Regions from separate parts of the Anaeromicrobium sediminis genome, predicted to be linked through region 1. Evidence: riboswitches for the same ligand, from Rfam matches in the RefSeq annotation. Region 1 holds a riboswitch; each other region holds the start of a gene.

Region 1 (7,004 bases):
ATATTTTTAGCATAATATGCTGCTAGAATATTACCAAAATTCCCCGTTGGCACTACCACATTTATTTTTTCTCCTGTCTTTATCTCTTTCTTTTCTAATAATTTCACATAAGAATAAACATAATAGACTACCTGTGGTATTAGTCTTCCTATATTTATAGAATTGGCAGAGGAAAATTCATAGCCAAAATTATTTAAGTGATCTTTCATCTCTTTACTCGTAAACATTTCTTTAACATTAGATTGAGCATCATCAAAGTTACCTTCTATACCTACTACATAAGTATTGTGCCCCTCCTGAGTAATCATCTGAGATTCTTGTATTTTACTTACTCCATTTTTAGGATAAAATACTATTATTTTAGTATTATCCACATTGGCAAAGCCTTCTAGGGCAGCTTTACCCGTGTCTCCTGATGTTGCCGTTAGTATGACTACATCCTTATTAAATCCTATGTTTTTTCTTGCCACATTCATAAGTTGTGGTAACATACAAAGAGCCATATCCTTAAAGGCTATAGTAGGACCATGGAATAATTCTAAGAAAAAACTGTTATTTGCTTTTTTAAGATTAACTAAATCATCCACATGAAATTTATTATCATAAGCTTTATCCACACATTCCTCTAAATCTTCTTTAGAAAAATCATGTAAAAACTCACTTAGTACTTGTGTAGCTATTTCTTTATAGGTTTTGCCTATGAAACTTTCTACCTCTATATTATTAGGAAGTGCTTTAGGAACAAATAGTCCACCTTCCTCTGATATTCCCTTTATAATCCCATAAGAAGAACTTACTTCAACGGATCCATCTCTAGTACTTATATATTTCACCTTAACCACCTCTTGTCATTTTATTGTTTTATATTTGTTTAATAATTTAAAAGCCTTAATTAAAAGGACATTATTGACAATTAACATCCTATCCATTATACTAAAATGTGAATCGATTCAGAAAATTCAATATTTACTCTTATCAAGAGTGGCTGAGGGACTGGCCCTATGACGCCCGGCAACCAGCTCGCAAGAGCAATGGTGCCAATTCCAACTATATGTAATCATATAGACAGATGAGAGACGCGCCATTTCTTTATAATAGTGCCTCTTTCATTTTATGAAAGAGGTTTTTTTTAGTATACGGATAGCTATCTTTTATTTAATTAATAAAAGTTGAAAAATAATATTTCAGAAATAAAATGAAAATAATATACCGTCTTAATTATATTCCATATTTTCATTCTATTATAGATAATAGTTTGAATTTAATCAATATTCTATATGTTAACTGCTATTTATTATTATTTGAAATTTTTTCAACTTTCTCTATTGATTATTCTAACATATATGTTATAATGTTTTCTATAGAAATACAAGTGTTTTTTATTCACGAACATCGAAAGGGTGGTTTTAAATGATAAATGTAGGTCTTCTAGGGCTTGGAACTGTTGGGTCTGGAGTGTATGAAATATTAAATAATGAAGAAAATAATTTAAAGAAACTATTGGGGAAAGATATTTCTGTTAAGAAAATATTAGTTAATGATATAAATAAGAAGAGACAAGTAGAACTTCCAAAGGATATTTTAACAACCAACCCTTATGATATACTTCATGATGATAATATTCACATAGTGGTTGAAGTAATTGGAGGAATAGATAAGGCTCATGAATACATTTGTGAAGCTTTTAAAAACAATAAACATGTGGTTACTGCAAATAAAGCAGTAGTTGCAAAATATATGGATGAATTTTTATTTTTATCTAACAAATACGAAAAGGGATTTCTATTTGAAGCAAGTGTTGCAGGTGGAATACCTATAATAAAACCTCTTAAACAAAATGTAAGAATTAATAACATAAGTGAAATTAAGGGTATCCTAAATGGTACTACTAATTTTATCCTAACTAAAATGATTGATGATGGCCTTGGTTTTGATGAAGCCTTAAAGTTAGCTCAAGAACTAGGTTATGCAGAAGCAGATCCTACAGATGATGTGGAAGGTTTTGATGTGAAGAGAAAATTAGCAATACTGGCATCTATCGCCTTTAACAATCAAATAGATGTGGATAGTATAAAATGTAGTGGTATTACAAATATAAACACATTAGACATTTCCATGTTTAAAAAATTAGGAGCTTCTGTTAAGCTTGTAGGTTCAGCTTTAAGTTCTGGCAATAAGGTTTCTGCATCAGTGGAACCTGTATTAGTTAACAAAAACTCTACTATGGCCACAGTTAAGGGTGCCTTTAATATAGTATCCATAGTGGGAGATACAATAGGTCAACTTCAATTTTACGGTCAAGGAGCAGGTAAAAAACCAACTGCCAACGCAGTAGTTTGTGATATATATGATATTATAAGTGGTCAATACAAGACTGATCATTTTATACAAAATGGTAATATGAGGGAAGCTGATTTAGATTTATTTAACTCTAAATATTATTTAAGAGTTAATACTAAAAATATCTCAAGAGTACTTGGCATGCTTGATAAAAATCACATTCAAAAGTTCACAATCATGTCTATGAAAAATAATTTAGTATTAATTACAGATAATACAAGTGCAAAATCTATTGAAATAATAAGTTCACAATTAAATACTATAGGTGACGATTTCTCTATAGTGAGATTAGAGGATGATCTAAACACTAATGCCCTATGCATTGGAATTTAAAATTTAAGGAGTAAGGTTTATGAAGGATATTATAGTTCAGAAATACGGAGGAACATCTGTAGGTTCCATAGATAGAATAAAGAGAATTGCTCAAAAGGTAGTTAAATTAAAAGACTCAGGTAAAAAAGTAGTCGTAACCGTGTCTGCCATGGCCAAGACTACTGATGACCTTATGAATAAAGCTAGGCAAATAAATGAGAATCCTCCAGAGAGAGAATTAGATATGCTTTTATCCACTGGAGAGCAAATTTCCATAGCCTTACTTGCCATGGCCATAGAAAGCCTAGGAGAAAAGGTAATATCTTTAACGGGAGGCCAGTGTGGAATCATTACTGATTCTAATCATAAAAAGGCAAGAATAACGGAAATAGATACGGAAAGAATAGAAGAAGAGTTGTCACAAGATAAAATAGTAATAGTGGCAGGTTTTCAAGGTATTAATGAAAACAACGATATTACCACATTAGGTAGGGGTGGTTCAGATACTACTGCAGTGGCCGTAGCAGCAGCCCTTAAGGCAGAAAAATGTGAAATATACACTGATGTGGATGGAGTTTATACGGCAGATCCTAGGGTAGTTAAAAATGCCAAACTATTAGATAAGATTTCCTATGATGAAATGTTAGAATTGGCAAGCCTTGGTGCTAAAGTACTACATGGTCGTTCTGTGGAAATGGCTAGGAAATATAAAATACCTTTAGTAGTTAAATCTAGTTTTAATGATTCTAAAGGAACAGAAATTGTGGAGGTAAGTGAAATGGAAAAGGTTCAAGTGAGGGGAGTATCACTAGACAAAAATATAGCAAAATTATCTGTATTAGAAGTACCTGATCGCCCAGGAGTGGCATTTAAATTATTTTCTGAACTATCTAAAAATCATATACCTGTTGATATGATCATTCAAAATATAAATAGGGATTTAGTAAATGATATTTCCTTTACAGTAAAAATTGACGATTTAAGTAAAGCATTAGTTATCTGTAAAGAAATAGCTAATGAAGTTGGTGCTAGTAAAGTCTTATCAGATAGTAAGGTATGTAAATTATCTGTAGTTGGTACTGGAATAGCAGGAAGTGCAGAAGTAGCTTCTACTTTCTTTGAAACTTTATATGAATCAGGTATTAATATTCAAATGATTAGTACTTCAGAAATTAAGATTTCTTGTATTATAGATGAAAAATTTGGAGAAGATGGCCTTTGTCACCTTCATGATAAGTTTAACTTTGATTCAGATTTTGAACGCGAAGTTTGTTAATAAGTTCTCCTTATTTTAAGGTGCAGCTATTCCTGTACAGGAATAGCTGCACCTTATATATTTTTCATGTGCCTATCTCAATAATTGTTTATCCTTTACTTTTAACTTGCTCTTTAATAAACTTCCCCTTGTAACTACACTTTGACCAAAGTCTTTTCTTATATTATCTAATACCTTATCTAACTCCCTTTTTTTATGTACTTGTTCATCATCAAATAATGAACACTGCACTAAATTGTCCTTGGTTAAATCTGCCACTCTTACACCTAAATATCTAAGGGGTTCCCTTTTCCAACTTTCATCAAATAATCTCTTTATTTCATCATATACAACATCTGTACAATCCGTTTGGTTAAATAACTTTTTTTGATGGGTATATCTTTTAAAGTTATTGTTTTTTATTTCTACACAAATTGATCTACACTTATATTCTTTTTTTCTAAGCCTTATACATACATTTTCTGTTAAGGATAATAATACTTTATGGGCATCCTCTTTACTTTCTATATCATAGGGCAAGGTAGTAGAATTACCGATTCCCTTCACACTATCATAATCATTGTTTTCCACCTTGGAATAATCTATTCCATTTGCAAAATCATATATGACCTGGCCATGTTTTTTAAACATGATCTTTAGGGTAGGTAAATCATAATTTGCCAAATCACCTATAGTATATATACCTATGGCCTTTAACTTTCCTTCACTAGCCCTTCCCACCATAAACAAATCTCTTATGGGTAGGGGCCATAGTTTCTCTTTAATTTCATGAGTATAAAGGGTATGTACCTTGTTAGGCTTTTCAAAATCAGAGGCCATTTTTGCCAAAACCTTTTTATCTGATATACCAATATTCACAGTAAACCCCAGTTCTTTATATATATGCCTTTGTATTTCTATGGCCATGTCTTTAGGTGACTTCCCATATGTATTATTAGTCATGTCTAAAAAACATTCGTCTATAGAATAGACTTCAACTTTATCACAATATTCTTTAAGAATTTCCACCATGTGCCTACTGTATTTGTAATATACCTTAAAATTTGGAGGAACTACTATTAAATTTGGGCACTTTTTAAAAGCATTAAAAAGACTTTCTCCCGTTTTAACTCCATATTTTTTAGCTAATGGAGATTTAGCTAAAACTACTCCATGTCTTTTTTTAGGGTCTCCTCCTACAGCTGAGGCTATTTCTCTTATATCCCTATCATCACCATTTCTTAACCTTTCCGCAGCTTCCCAAGATAAAAATGCTGAATTCACATCCACATGAAATATTAACTGTTTCATACAATACCACCCTTTAATAATAGTCTTCTTTAATAATTATATACAAACGTACGTTCCTTTGCAAACCTTGTGTAGAGACATACTACTTCCAAATTCAATAAAATCTAGCTACTTACAAGGGAATATGGATGAAAAATTTTTATAAGGTGGAACATCATAATATCCTATGCTGTAAACAATTGTGAACCTTCTACCCTAATTATAATATTTGCACTATTTAGTCTGATAGTGACTTACCTTATAAACGTTTTTATTCATATGAACGAAGTAAGTTCACATAACTTTAGATTTGAAGTGGTTTGTCTATAGTTTATATTCATTTTCAAGTGGTATAATAGATAATATACAAAATGTAAGAGGTGTTTTTATGAAGCTTATAGATTATCACATACATTCTTCCAATTCCTTTGACTGTAAAACCTCTATAGACGAAATCTGTAAAAAGGCTATAGACTTAAATATGACAGAAATTTGTTTTACAGATCATTTTAATGAACCCATCTACACTCCTTTAGATGTGGAAACCTATGTATCAGAAGTAAGGTCAGCGCAGAATAAATACAAGGATAAATTAATAATAAAGTGTGGATTAGAGATTGCAGAACCCTTTAGAAATCCAGATGAAATAAAAGTCATAACAGATAAGTACGATTTTGATTTCTTACTTGGCTCTGTTCACAATGTGGAGAATAAAAAGTTACGTCTTTATATGGCTAAAAAGGAACGATTACCTATATATGAGGGATATTTTAATGAAGTATATAAAATAGCCAAGTACGCAGATGTGGATGTATTGGCCCATTTTGATTTAATGAAAAGATATGCCCTTGACTATTGCGGAAATTATGAATTTAATTATTTTGAAGAAAGGATAAAAGACATATTATCTATTTTAGTGGAAAGAAAAATAGGACTTGAGATTAATACATCAGGACTTAGAAGCAGTTTAAAGGAGACCTTTCCTAAAGTTGAAATTTTGAAATTATATAAGGATTTAGGAGGAGAAATAATTACTATTGGAAGCGATTCTCATAAATCAAAATATCTTTCTTATGGTTACGAAGAGGCCATTAATTTATTGAAATCTTTAGGATTTAATCATATATATAAGTTCACCAAAAGAGTTCCAGAGAAAATAAAAATCTAGAACATAAAAAATATGGAGTACCTATATACTCCATATTTCTTATGTTTATAATATTTTTGGTGATTTAACAACTTTAATAATTAAAGTTGTTTTTTCGTTAGATACTGATTGTTCTGTGTCCTCATCCACTACAATAGAAGCTGTCATCATTTTATAAGAAGTTTCGTCTTCCTTTGCAGTATCATCTTTAACTTGTACTCTTATAAAACACTCATAAACTCCTGGTGATAAACTTTGTGGGAAAATTATTGTATTAGGATTATTATCATCTAATCTGCAATTTGTTTCATATTTTTTTCCATCTTTGACTAATTTAATTAACTTCATAGTAAACTTACCTATATCTTCGCTAGATAAATTTACTTTTAAATTCTCCACGCTCTTATTTAATGTTAATTTTATTTTAGTAATAAACTTACCGTTTTTAATAATGTTAGTTTCAGATTTACCATTACTATCAGTAATTCCCACTTCTGTAACATCGTCTGCAATATTGTCTACTACTAACTCTCCTACTTGCGATTCATTACCTGCTCCATCAAAGCATTTTGCATATATAGTACCCTTCTCTTTTAATGTTATTGAACCATTATAATCTAACCATTGTCCAGTATTTATTTTATATTTCATAACTACTGC
Region 2 (7,004 bases), on a different contig from region 1:
TATAATAAGAAATTCTCCTATATATAATATATAGGCAGGCACATACTGCTAACCCAAATGATAATAAAGCTCCTATGGTTGCTAGGATAGGACTTACTATTTTTAATAATCTTAAAGAAATATCAAGTGTGATAATAGTTCCTATAATCATTAGACAAAGTTTCCAAAATGATAACCTTTTTTGTTTAATAGTCTGCTTAATTATATACATTTTAGACTCCCCTTATAATAAAATATATGTCCATACAAATTGTATATAGATATAATAATATCATGTTATAAAATTTGTATCAAATAAAAGTGTTTTATATTAAATTTATTTCAAAAGAAAAAAGAAAGTATTTAAATACTTTCTTTACTAATAATTCTAATATTAATATATTATTTTGCTATCCTTATGTGCCCATAATTTTTCTGAACCCTCACTCTTTTTGGGGAAGGTTTTTTCTCTATATTTTCTAGCACATCTCTAATTAAATATATTTGTAAGCATGCCATGGGTATACACAACATCACTGTTAAAATAATTTTTATAATCATACTCTAACCTCTTTTATAAAGACTTTATACCTTCTTATTCTATATAATAACCCTTTTTCCTCTGTCTATAAATGGCCATATATTACTATTTTTGTAGCAAATTGTTGAATGGTTAAAGTTTTTATAAAAAACTGGCTTTTTATCTACTAATTTAATACTTTATTTGCGATTTCTACGGCTACCTTCGCATCCTTAGCATAAAAATCTGCCTTAATCATTTGTGCATATTCTTCATTTAATACGGCTCCACCTACAAAAACTTTACAGCCTACTTCATTTTCCCTTAAAAGCCTTATGGTTTCTTCCATACTCTTTACCGTAGTAGTCATAAGTGCACTTAATCCTATTAATTTTATATTTTCATCCTTAGCCACTTCTACTATCTTCATAGGATCCACATCTTTTCCTAGGTCTATTACTTCAAAGCCATAGTTTTCTAGTATAACCTTAACTATGTTCTTACCTATATCGTGAATATCACCTTGTACTGTGGCTAATATTAATTTGCCTTTACTTATTTGTTCTTCTTCCTTCTTTATTTTTTCCTTTATAACTTCAAAGGCCACTTTTACCGTTTCTGCAGATATTATAAGTTGTGGTAAAAATACACTTCCCTCTTCAAATCTATTCCCCACTATATCTAGAGCTGGAATTAAATCTTCATTTACGATTTTAAGGGCAGACTTCTCTTTTAAAAGCTCTATAGTCTTATCCTTAGCCTCTGCCTTTAACCCCTTTATTATAATTTCTTGTAATGTTAGATCAGATGTTTTCACATCCTGTTTCACATTTTTAACATGCTTAAACTTGTCTATATAGACTTTTGCGTCCCTATCCTCATTTGCAAGGACTTTATAGGCATATACAGTCTCTAGTATGTCATCATCCTTAGGATTTATTATGGGAGCATCTAATCCACTTGCCAATGCCATACTTAAAAAGGTCTTATTTAATAACCTTCTGTTTGGTAGTCCAAAGGACACATTACTAACTCCTAAGGTGGTTCTTACATTAAACTTTTCCTTTACCATCTTTACTGCTTTTATAGTCTCTAGTACTTCCTCCTGTTGAGCACTGGCAGTAAGAACTAGACAATCTATTAATATGTGCTTCTTATCTATTCCATATTCCTTCGCCCTTTTTATAATCTTTTCTGCTATTTTCACCCTATCTTCAGCTTTAGATGGTATTCCATCTTCATCTAGTGTAAGACCAACTACACAAGCTCCATATTTTTTAACTATGGGAAATATGTCCTTCATAACAGATTCTTTTCCATTTACAGAGTTTATTATGGCTTTTCCGTTATATCCCCTTATGGCCGCCTCTATGGCCACAGGGTCCGTACTATCGATTTGTAGGGGTAAGTCTACTATAGACTGGACTTCTTTCGTTACGTCCCTTAATAGGCTTATCTCATCGATTTCTGGTAGGCCTACATTCACATCTAATACATGTGCTCCCTTTTCCTTTTGTAGTATGGCTTCTTTTAATATATAGTCTATATCCTTATTCCTAAGTGCTTCTTTAAACTTTTTCTTTCCTGTTGGATTTATTCTCTCTCCAATGATAACAACTTCATCAATTATTACATTTTTTGTGGCAGAAGTTACAGCAGTAAATTCTTTATTTTCTATTTTAGCTGAATCTTTATCCTTTAGTCTATTTACCACTTCCCTTATGAAATTATCATTTGTACCACAACATCCTCCAAATACTCTAACTCCTAAAGACTGTAGCTCTTCTATGGTAGTTCCAAATTCCTCTGGTGTCACATCATAAACCGTATTTCCATCAACAATTTTAGGTAAACCAGCATTTGGCTGTATCATAACAGGTATTGATGCATAATCTAATATTTTAGTTACTATATGTTTACTTTCATTAGGCCCCAATGAACAATTCATTCCTAATACATCTACTCCAATACCTTCTAGGAAAACTACCATACTAATAGGATCTGTTCCGGTAAAAGTACGTCCGTCTTCTTCAAAGGTCATAGTGGCAAATATGGGTAAATTACTATTTTCTTTTGCTGCCAATACGGCTGCCTTCATCTCATATAAATCTGATATGGTTTCTATTAATATTAAATCACATCCAGCCTTAGTTCCTGCTATTACTTGCCTCTTAAATATGTCATAAGCCCTTTCAAATTTCAGTGTTCCCATCGGTTCCATCATTTGACCTATTGGCCCCATATCTAGAGCCACATATTTATTCCCTGCCACTTCCTTAGCATTTTTCACTGCCGCATCTATTATCTCTTCAACGGAGTAGGATGTATCTTTTAGTTTTAATTCATTAGCTCCAAAGGTATTTGTAGTTATTATGTCTGTCCCTGCTTCTATATATTTTTGGTGAATTTCTTTTACTATTTGAGGATATATTATATTATAGGTTTCTGGTACTTCACCCCTCTTTAATCCTCTTTCCTGTAACATAGTACCCATGGCACCATCAAAAAACAATATGGAATCCTTTAACTTTTCCCTAATATCCACAACTAATCTCTCCTTTTCTAAAACTACAACTCTTATATTTATTGCAACTTAAGCATTTATTTATCTTTTCTTTTTCCTCTATCTGAAACCCAATAAAAGCTGTTACTGATTTTCTAGGTATCAATATACTAGATTCCGTTGAAGTAACTCCAACTCTTTTATTAGCATCTAATATATTTAGTATTTTACTTTGTACTTTAATAGAAAAATCTCCATATCCAGGACTATATCTAAAGGTAATATTTTTACCTTCTTTCCTTGCAATTTCTTTAATTTCATCTTCAACCCCATCACAAATATGCTCTATATAAGTGGTGGCACAGGCATCTAATATGAGAGCCCTTGTTAAACTGATCTTTTCATAATACTTTATCTTAGAATCAACCATACTTCCTAAGGTTGCCACCATTACAGCACATTTAGTGGAATTCTTTAAATGATCCTTTATATTTTTTCCTTCTAAAATAAAGTTAGTATTTTCTAATGTGAACCCATTATCCTTATTTATAGAAAATATATCATACACATATTTGGGTTTAGATATGGATTTTATTTCTGCCATACACTCATCTATAAGATTATTTAGTTTTTCATCCATATGTTGATTCTTATATCCCAAATATCTAAGAACCTCTTTTTTGTCTATACACATCCATATCTCCCACCCTTTACTTATTAAGTATCACTACTTATACGGCTTTTTCATTTAATGCCTTTACTACACAACCTATATTCTTTGTTATTCTATGTGCTATTTCTGGTTTATTCATAGTATATATATGGATTCCATCAATTCCAGAAGATAGTAAATCTATTATTTGCTCTGTAGCATAACATATACCTGCCTCCATTAGGGCTTCCTTGTTATGTTCATATTTATTCATTATTTTCATAAATTTAGGTGGTATATATGATCCACAAAGGGATACAATCCTCTCTACTTGTTTTTTATTAGTAACAGGCATAATCCCTGCTTGTATAGGGATATTTACCCCCTTCTTTACTAAATCTTCATGAAACTTATAAAAATTATTATTTTCAAAGAATAATTGAGTTATTAAAAAGTCTGTACCATAATTAATTTTTCTTATTAAATTTTCTATATCATTATCCATATTATCATTTTCTATATGCCCTTCAGGGTAACAAGCTCCTCCTATGGAAAATTCTCCATTCTTCTTAATATGTTTAACTAAATCGGATCCATATCTGTAATGTAGGGGATCTGGAAATTTGAAATTAGGATCATTAGGAAGATCCCCCCGCAGAGCTAAAATGTTTTCAATATTATTTTCTTTAAGCTCTCTTAGTACACTGTCTATTTCATCCTTTGTTGAAGATATACAAGTAAGGTGGGCCAATGCCTCTATATTATATTTATTCTTAACTATAGATGCAATTTCTAATGTCTTATTTTCCTCACCACTACCTCCTGCTCCATAAGTAACACTTATATAATCTGGTTTTAATTCTGCTAATCCATCAATAGTTTTATATATAGTATCTATAGAACTACTTTTCTTTGGTGGAAAAATTTCAAAAGAAATAACTGGTCTTTTTTGGTTAAATAAGTTTTTAATCTTCATATTCTCACTCCTCATTAAAAATAGGTTATTAACAAAATGAAAAACTCTCTTAAAGATAAGAGAGTTTATATGTTTAAACTTTACTCTCATCTTCCAGCTTAATTGCTGCAGGATTTGGCACCTTAGCTTTTACGCAGGTTGCCGGGCTTCATAGGGCCAGTCCCTCCACCTCTCTTGATGAAATCTGTATTAACTTTTTTAATTTTAAAAAACCTCTTTCATACTGAAAGAGGTTTATCTACTAAAAATAGTTTCTCATCTTTCAGCTTAATTGCTGCAGGATTTAGCACCTTCGCTTTACGCAGGTTGCCGGGTTTCACAGGGCCAGTCCCTCCACCTCTCTAGATAAGTTTTATCATATTAAATTATATCAATTATATATATAGTGGAAACATATGTCAATACCTTTATACTTAATTTTTATTTATTCCAAAAATAATTTTCTTAATTTTGAGAATTTATTGACATCTGTCTTATTTTTTGCTACGATAGTTGAAATATTTTTAAAAGGAGATAAGATATGAAAACATCAGATATTATCATTAAGTGTTTAGAAAAAGAGAATGTAAAATTTATATTTGGGTATCCAGGAGGGGCGGTCTTACCTCTTTATGAGTCTCTCAGACACTCTAATATAGACCATATCTTAGTCCGCCATGAACAATCTGCTGCCCATTGTGCCAGCGGCTATGCCCGGGCTAGTAAAGAAGTGGGGGTCTGTTTGGCCACATCTGGACCTGGAGCTACAAACTTAATCACAGGGATAGCTACTGCCTATATGGATTCTATTCCGCTAGTAGTAATTACAGGCCAAGTAAATTCCAACCTAATAGGTAAAGATGTATTTCAGGAAGCAGATATAGTAGGATCTACAGAACCTTTCACAAAACACAATTATTTAGTTAAAAAAGCTGAGGATATTCCTAAGATAATAAAAGAAGCCTTTTATATAGCAAAGACTGGTCGTCCTGGGCCAGTGCTTATTGATATTCCTGTAGATATACAAAGGCAAAAAATGAAATTCAATTACCCTTCAAACATAAATATACTAGGATATAAACCCACATACAAAGGTCATCTAGGACAAATTAAACGTGCCTTAAATAAATTAAAAGGTTCTAAGCGTCCTCTCATTTGTGTAGGTGGAGGTATAATTTGTGCAAATGCAGTAGATGAATTTAGAGAATTTGTAAACAAGGGACAAATACCTGTAATCCATACTCTTATGGGTATAGGTGCATTAAACGAAGATTCCACATATCATTTAGGAATGATCGGAATCCATGGGAATAAGGGCTCTAAAAATATAGTTAGCCAAGCTGATTTAATAATGATTATAGGAGCCAGAATAGCCGATAGGGCCCATAATCTAATTCAATCTTTAAATAATGATATTGATATAATCCATATAGATATTGATCCAGCTGAAGTGGGCAAGAATATAAAATCCCATGTACCTATAGTTGGTGATGCTAAAACCATATTACAAGAATTCAATAAAAAAATAACTAATCTAGATACTAAGGATTGGATAAACCAATTACAAATTATTAAGTCTACTGAAAAAGAAAATAATATATTAGATGAAAAATATGTGAATCCCAAGGTAGCTCTAAACTATCTATCTGATAAAGCTCACAATGATTGTATAGTTACAGCTGACGTAGGACAAAACCAAATTTGGACTATTAAAAACTTTAAATTTATGGGTAAAAGATCCATATTCACATCTGGTGGACTTGGCACTATGGGATACTCCCTACCTGCATCTATCGGGGCCCAATTTGCCAGTACCAATAAGGTCATATGTGTTACCGGTGATGGTGGTCTTCAAATGTCTCTAGGTGAATTAGGTACTATTGGACAAAATGATCTACCTATACTTATAATTCTATTTAATAATAATAGATTAGGCATGGTAAGAGAGTTACAGTATAATGCCTATGGGAAAGGAAACTACTATGGTGTTGATTTAAAAAATCCAGATTTTATCCTTTTATCTAAGGCCTATGGCATAGATGGTATTCGTGTAAATAACAATAAGGAATTTGAAAAGGTAGTAGAAAATGCTTTAAAATCTGATAAACCTTATTTAATTGAATGTATGGTTAATCCTGATTTTGCAACACTTTAAGGAGGAGATTAAAATTAATAGAAGAGTATTATCCGTATTAGTAGAAAATCAATCAGGAGTCCTAAGTAAAATAGCAGGTCTATTTAGCCGACGGGGCTATAATATAGATAGTCTATCTGTAGGTGAAACAGAAAATCCTAAGATATCACGTATGACCATAACCATTGCTGATGATGATTATATTATAGAGCAAATAACTAAACAGCTTTACAAACTAATTCCAGTTATAAAGGTAATAGA
Region 3 (7,004 bases), on a different contig from region 1:
CATAAATTCACCAGGTGGAAGTATTACTGCAGGTATGGCTATTTATGATACAATGCAATATATAAAGCCAGATGTTTCTACTATATGCATAGGTATGGCAGCAAGTATGGGAGCATTTTTACTTACAGCAGGAGCTCCGGGAAAGAGATTTGCTCTTCCAAATTCGGAGATAATGATACACCAACCATTAGGTGGAACTCGTGGGCAAGCAGAGGACATTAGAATTCACGCTGAAAGAATTGTTAAGATGAGACAAAAATTAAATGAAATTTTAAGTGAAAGAACTGGCCAGCCTTTAGAGAAAGTTTCAAAAGACACTGATAGAGATTACTTTATGAGTTCCGAAGAAGCAACAGCTTACGGAATAATCGATAAGGTAATAACTTCTAGATAGTAGAGGTGAAGATATGTCAAGATTTGACGAAAAAAAACAATTAAAATGTTCCTTTTGTGGGAAATCTCAAGATCAAGTAAGAAGGCTTATTGCTGGTCCTAGTGTCTATATATGTGATGAGTGTATTGAACTTTGTCAAGAAATCATCCAAGAAGAGTTTGATGAAAGCATAGAAGTTGATATGGGCGATTTACCTAAGCCAAAGGAGATCAAAAACATATTAGCTGAATATGTAGTAGGTCAAGAAAGAGCTAAGAAGGCCTTAGCTGTAGCTGTGTACAATCATTATAAACGTATTAATCATACGGGTAAAAAAGATGATATAGAAATTCAAAAGAGTAATATAGTTATGGTAGGTCCAACAGGATCTGGAAAGACTTTACTTGCTCAAACATTGGCTAAAATATTAAATGTACCTTTTGCCATAGCTGATGCTACTTCATTGACAGAGGCTGGATATGTGGGAGAAGATGTGGAAAACATCCTATTAAAACTTATTCAAGCGGCTGATTATGATATAGAAAAGGCTGAAAAGGGAATCATCTATATAGATGAAATAGACAAGATAGCAAGAAAATCTGATAATCCGTCTATTACAAGGGATGTATCTGGAGAAGGTGTACAACAAGCCCTACTAAAGATATTAGAGGGAACTGTTGCTAGTGTTCCTCCACAAGGTGGAAGAAAGCATCCACACCAAGAATTCATTCAAATAGATACTACTAATGTGTTATTTATTTGCGGTGGTGCCTTTGATGGATTAGATAAGGTTATTCAAAAGAGAATTGGTAAAAAGACTATGGGCTTTGGTGCTGATATTCAAAGTAAGGAAGTAAAAGACATTGGTCAATTACTTGGTAAAATCGAGCCAGAAGATCTATTAAAATATGGTCTAATTCCAGAATTCGTAGGAAGAATTCCTGTTATGGTAACATTAGAGCAATTAGATGAAGAATCACTAGTGGCCATATTAAAGGAGCCTAAGAATGCTATAGTAAAACAATATAAAAAGTTGTTTGAAATAGATAATGTGGAATTAGATATAGAAGAGGATGCTTTAATAGAAATCGCTAAAAAGGCCATAGAAAGAAAAACTGGTGCAAGGGGACTGCGTAGTATTGTGGAGAACCTAATGCTAGATGTAATGTTTGAAATTCCGTCTAGGGATGATATAGAAAAGTGTGTAATAACTAAAGAAACAGTTGTAAACAAAAACGAACCTACTTTAGTTATTTCAGACAAAAAGAAAAAGAAAAAAGTTAAAAAAGAAAGCGCTTCATAAAAAAGCAAAAGGAGATGAATTAAATTCATCTCCTTTTAATTTAAATACTAACTTGCAGGAACTTGACCAAAATCAGTGTTTATATATTCCTTTAAATCCTCTTCAGACACACTTAGTTCAATAAATTCCTTTGCACTATCATCTAAAGGCATGTAATAAAATACTACATTTTCATCTTTAAAGTATAACCTTACTCCCTCTGCTTCTATTCCTTCTTTTATTCCTTTATCTTTAGCCTTTTGGTCTAGTATTCTCATTACTTCTTCTTTAGACTTAATAAGATTATCATACGTAATCTCATTTGAAGAATTCATATCTAGATTAATACTTTGTTGAATATTAATTTTACCATGACCTTGTATTTCACCAGTACCTTTGAATAATACACTTAATATATTTTCATCCATTCTCGTGATCTCATAGTCTATTTGCACATGGTTGTAAATATCTTCATTTCCATATATATCAGCAATTCTTTTTAAGCTTTGATTCATATAATCCATTAAAAGTTCTCCAGGATAATCTATAACTTGAGGATAATCTATTTTTGTATCTTTAGACTCTACCTCCAGAACTTCTTTAGTTATATTATAGTTTAAAACTAATTTGTTATCTTCAGTTTCCTTCTCTGATATATTTGATTCTTGTTTACTGCACCCTACAAAGGTGAAAATTAATAAAACTGCAACTACTAAACTTAATAATCTTTTCATAATTGTCCTCCTAGTATTTTTTATTACATGCATTAGACGGATGAATAATACAAAAAGTTTCACTAAATATAAAATTTATTTTTTTAGAGTAGAAATGTCTGTGTGAAAAAAACATTTGACAATATTTATTCTTTTAGCTATAATCATATACGTTGTGAAAAACAATTAAATATAATCTTATCAAGAGCGGCGGAGGGACTGGCCCTATGAAGCCCGGCAACCTAGATTAAATTCTGTGGTGCTAAATCCAGCAGGTGATACCTGGCAGATAAGGGACAAAGGAAATTTAACTTCTTGCATTATCTGCAAGAAGTTTTTTTAGTTTATAAGGAAATTAAAAAGTAATTAATGTGCACAGCTTTTTAAATTCAAATGATTGTCCCTAGAAAAATATGTACTTTATTTAAACTATACGTAGGAGGAAGGATTATGAATAATAAAAAAAGTAGTTTAGCATTGTTACCATTATTAGTTTTCTTAGTTATGTATTTAGTAACATCTATTATAATAGGAGATTTTTATAAGATGCCTGTAAGTGTATCTTTTCTAGTGGCTAGCATAGTAGCCATCTGTATGAATCCTAAGGAGAAGATTTCTCATAAAATAGAGATTTTTTGCAAAGGGGCAGGAAACACTAATATTATAATCATGTGCTTTATATTCATATTAGCAGGAGCCTTTGCTGGGGTGGCTAGAGAAATGGGAGCTGTAGATTCTACAGTAAACTTAGGTCTCAGCATATTACCAGGAAACATATTAATAGCAGGAATATTTGTAATTGGTTGTTTCATATCCCTATCTATAGGAACTTCTGTGGGGACTATAGTTGCCCTATCACCAGTGGCCATAGGGTTAGCTGAAAAGATAGACATATCTTTAGGCCTTGCTTTAGGTGCTGTAATTAGTGGAGCCATGTTTGGAGATAACCTATCTATGATATCAGATACTACTATTGCAGCGGCACGTACTCAAGGTTGTGAGATGAGAGATAAATTTAGGATGAACTTCTTAATAGTAGTACCAGCAGCCATTGTAACAGGGATTATATTTGTTTTAATAGGAAATGGAAACAATACTGCCATAGGAGGAGACCATCCATACAGTATAATTAAAGTAGTTACTTATTTAGTGGTATTAATAGGAGCTTTATCAGGAATAAATGTATTTGTAGTTTTAACTGGAGGAACATTATTTGCAGGAGTTGTAGGTATTATGACAAATTCCTTTGACATATGGGGTTTTGTATCAGCCGTATCTAATGGAATCAATGGTATGGCAGAGATTATAATAATATCCTTATTAATTGGTGGTATGGTTGAAGTAATCAAATTTAACGGTGGAATTAATTTCTTACTAGATTTTATTAGAAATAGAATATCTAGTAAAAGGGGAGCTGAATTTGGAATTGCCCTATTAGTTGGTGTGGTTGATTTGTGTACAGCTAACAATACTATTGCCATAGTAATGACAGGTCCAATTGCTAAAGATATAGCAGATGAGTATAATATAGAACCAAAGAGATCAGCTAGTATACTAGATACTTTTTCATGCTTCTGCCAGGGGATTATTCCCTATGGAGCTCAAATTCTTGTGGCAGTGGGAGTGGCATCAAATAAGGTTTCTTCATTTGATATAATGAGATATTTATACTACCCCTACTTAATGGGAATATGTGCAGTAATAGCCATATTAATAGGAGTGCCAAAGCTTAAAGAAGCATAATAAAAACAGGATAGGTAATACCTATCCTGTTTTTATTATGCTTCTTTAAGTATTATATTAACCAAGATCATCTTCAACTTTTTTTAGAAGTATAGATTGGTGATGATTTTGTCCAGGCATGATTTTTATATTGTATATTTTCTCCTTAAAATATCTTCCAAGATATGCATATAAGGTATAATAGCCTGGTGGCAAATTTTCGATGACGAAGTTTCCATTATCATCTGATTTAGTTTGGCATACTGGATATGTCTTAGAATCATCATAGGATCCAAAGTATAGTAAAACAATTGCATTTGGAGTGATTTCCCTATTACTTTTTGAATAGATTACTCCAGCGATTTTACCAGCAAAGTTATCCATATTATTATCCATAGTTAATTGAACATTTTGGAAATTAAATTGGGAAGGATGGGTTTCTAGGTGCTGGTCTTGGCCTAAATCATGCATGCTTTTTTGAATACTAGATTGATCTAGAGTTTTTTCAGTATTGTCTTTTTCTGTTAGGTATTCTGTTTCAATCACATCATTTTTTTTAGTAGAATCATTAATTTGGATTTCTTGTGGAAGATTTTCCCATGGACTCATAAAAGTACCTCCTATAATTTCTAAAAGGATTGGTGCTTATGTATATGATATTTTTAAAATGGTGGGGGGAAGCCCCCCACTATTTTAATGAATATCTAGCACCAAGGATGCTTCTTCTTATCTTCAATTTCGGCTTCTGCTTTAGCTTTGTTTCTATTTTTGTTCTTAGCATCTGCGTCAGCTTTATTTCTAGCTCTATTTTTAGCATCTGCATCTGCCCAAGCATCTGACCAAGCATCTGCGTCAGTATCTGCATCATTTTTAGATAATTGACCTTGATATTGTCTTTGATAAATGTGATTGTGGTTAGTTTGTTTATTATATTGAACTTGTTTATGCATATCTTTTTCTATTTCTACTTCTTTCTCTATTTCTACTTCTTTTTCTACTTCTTTTTCTTCTTCTTTATCAATATCTACATTAAGATTTCTATTTTTTGCTTCTGCTTTTGCTTTTGCATCTGCTTTTGCTTTTGCTTCTGCTTTTGCCTTTGCTTCTGCATCTGCTTTTGCTCTTGCTTTTGCTTCCGCTTCTAATATTTCAACTTTTATTTCTTCTATTAATCTTCTCTTTAATTCTTCATAAGATAATTCATTCATCATATTTTATTCCTCCACTATTATTTTAGTTATTTTTATTTAGATAAGCTCATATTTTTCTGTATGGAAGAGATATAAGCTTATTGAATTGTTGCAGTTGGTTGTCTTTCTAATTTATTGTATTAATTACTCGATAAAAAGGTGCTAGTTAATATTAAAATTTAGAGACATAACTTAGAAAGTTTCAACTTTACATCCTATCGTGAACCACAAATAGCATAGGATTAAGCAACAATTGCGGTGTGAAAAGGTACTTGGTTGATTCCCCTTCCACTAATTATATATGCATTTTTTTCTTATATCGTGACGAATATCACAGAAAATTATTAGATTCAAAGTTAAAATATTAACAATGAAACTTTTAAGGAGGTAGTCTATGGCGTATAAGGTTAGCATTAAACAGTTTAATCACGTCCTAAATACTTTATCTGATAAATATAAGATTTACGGACCTAAAAAAATAGAGAAAAAGGGTAGATATTCAGATACGGATCTAGTCTGTTATAAGCCCATTAGTGGCCTTGATGAAATGGAATTAAATGAAAAGAGTTTCTTTTCTCCAAAGGAAATCATTTACCCAATTCGTGAAACTCTATTTTACTTTACAGAAGACAACGTATCCGTTCCTTCTGTACCTGATGAAAAGATTATAATTTTCTTAAGACCATGTGACATAAATGGAATGAAAAGATTAGATACAATATTCTTACAAAATGGACCAGAACAAGATTTCTATTATAAGAGATTAAGAGAAAAGGTTAAGTTCTTCATGATTGAATGTAATGAAGGATTTGATTCATGTTTCTGTGTGTCCATGAATGGAAACAAAACAGATGAATATGCAGTAGCATGTAAATTTAATAATGACAATGTAATATTAAATATACAAGATGAGGAATTTAAGGCATTATTCAGTGAAGGAGCTGAAGAAGTTCAACATGAAGTAGAATTTGTTGAAGAAAATAAAGTGAAGGTAGAAATACCTCCAGTAGATAAGGTAACTAAAGAAGTATTTGAAAATGATATATGGACAGAATACACTCACAGATGTATTGGCTGCGGAAGATGTAACACATCTTGTATAACATGTGCATGCTTTACTATGCAAGATCAACACTATGGAAAAGATAATAAAATGGGCGAAAGAAGAAGAGTGTGGGCATCATGTCAAGTAGATGGATATAGCACAATGGCAGGAAACCATGACTTTAGAACAAAAAAAGGCGACAGAATGAGATTTAAGACTATGCATAAGATTAACGACTTTCACAAGAGATTTGGTTTCCACATGTGTGTAGGCTGTGGAAGATGTGATGATGTGTGTCCAGAATATATATCATTCCCTAAGTGCATAGAAAAAGTGAACGAAATAGTAAAGGGGGATTCAAATGAATAATCCATATTTACCAAGACCTATAAAGATAATAGATAGATGGGAAGAATCAGGAATAGACCATACTTTTAGAGTAGAAAATGATATGAATCTAATAGGTGGACAGTTCTTACAACTATCTATACCAGGTGTGGGAGAAGCCCCTATATCTATAAGTGACTTTACTGATAAATATTTAGATATGACCATAAGAAAAGTAGGAAAGCTTACAGATGGAATATTTGATTTACAAGCAGGAGATAAAATTTTTGTTAGAGGACCTTATGGAAATGGATTTAATCTTGACCAATATAAGGGAAAGAACCTTGTAATA

Evidence for each region. Region 1 has a riboswitch for S-adenosylmethionine ahead of CCE28_RS21230 (homoserine dehydrogenase). Riboswitches for the same ligand answer to the same signal wherever they lie in the genome.
Region 2: another riboswitch for S-adenosylmethionine. It lies ahead of metF (methylenetetrahydrofolate reductase [NAD(P)H]); the one in region 1 lies ahead of CCE28_RS21230 (homoserine dehydrogenase).
Region 3: another riboswitch for S-adenosylmethionine. It lies ahead of CCE28_RS13605 (Na+/H+ antiporter NhaC family protein); the one in region 1 lies ahead of CCE28_RS21230 (homoserine dehydrogenase).

What each region holds. Positions count from the first base shown of each region.
Region 1 is NZ_NIBG01000038.1:1,488-8,491, reverse strand. It holds gene thrC (threonine synthase) at 1-833, opposite strand, end outside; SAM riboswitch class I at 970-1,076, shown strand; gene CCE28_RS21230 (homoserine dehydrogenase) at 1,411-2,673, shown strand; gene CCE28_RS21225 (aspartate kinase) at 2,693-3,928, shown strand; gene CCE28_RS21220 (DNA polymerase Y family protein) at 4,001-5,218, opposite strand; gene CCE28_RS21215 (histidinol-phosphatase HisJ family protein) at 5,586-6,365, shown strand.
Region 2 is NZ_NIBG01000020.1:68,630-75,633, forward strand. It holds gene CCE28_RS17330 (hypothetical protein) at 1-211, opposite strand, end outside; gene CCE28_RS22335 (hypothetical protein) at 382-540, opposite strand; gene CCE28_RS17335 (homocysteine S-methyltransferase family protein) at 687-3,044, opposite strand; gene CCE28_RS17340 (vitamin B12 dependent-methionine synthase activation domain-containing protein) at 3,034-3,696, opposite strand; gene metF (methylenetetrahydrofolate reductase [NAD(P)H]) at 3,734-4,630, opposite strand; SAM riboswitch class I at 4,714-4,814, opposite strand; SAM riboswitch class I at 4,883-4,982, opposite strand; gene ilvB (biosynthetic-type acetolactate synthase large subunit) at 5,151-6,764, shown strand; gene ilvN (acetolactate synthase small subunit) at 6,751-7,004, shown strand, end outside.
Region 3 is NZ_NIBG01000012.1:21,936-28,939, forward strand. It holds gene clpP (ATP-dependent Clp endopeptidase proteolytic subunit ClpP) at 1-394, shown strand, start outside; gene clpX (ATP-dependent protease ATP-binding subunit ClpX) at 408-1,676, shown strand; gene CCE28_RS13600 (hypothetical protein) at 1,724-2,389, opposite strand; SAM riboswitch class I at 2,564-2,664, shown strand; gene CCE28_RS13605 (Na+/H+ antiporter NhaC family protein) at 2,819-4,111, shown strand; gene CCE28_RS13610 (peptidase associated/transthyretin-like domain-containing protein) at 4,169-4,699, opposite strand; gene CCE28_RS21870 (hypothetical protein) at 4,795-5,301, opposite strand; gene asrA (anaerobic sulfite reductase subunit AsrA) at 5,675-6,694, shown strand; gene asrB (anaerobic sulfite reductase subunit AsrB) at 6,687-7,004, shown strand, end outside.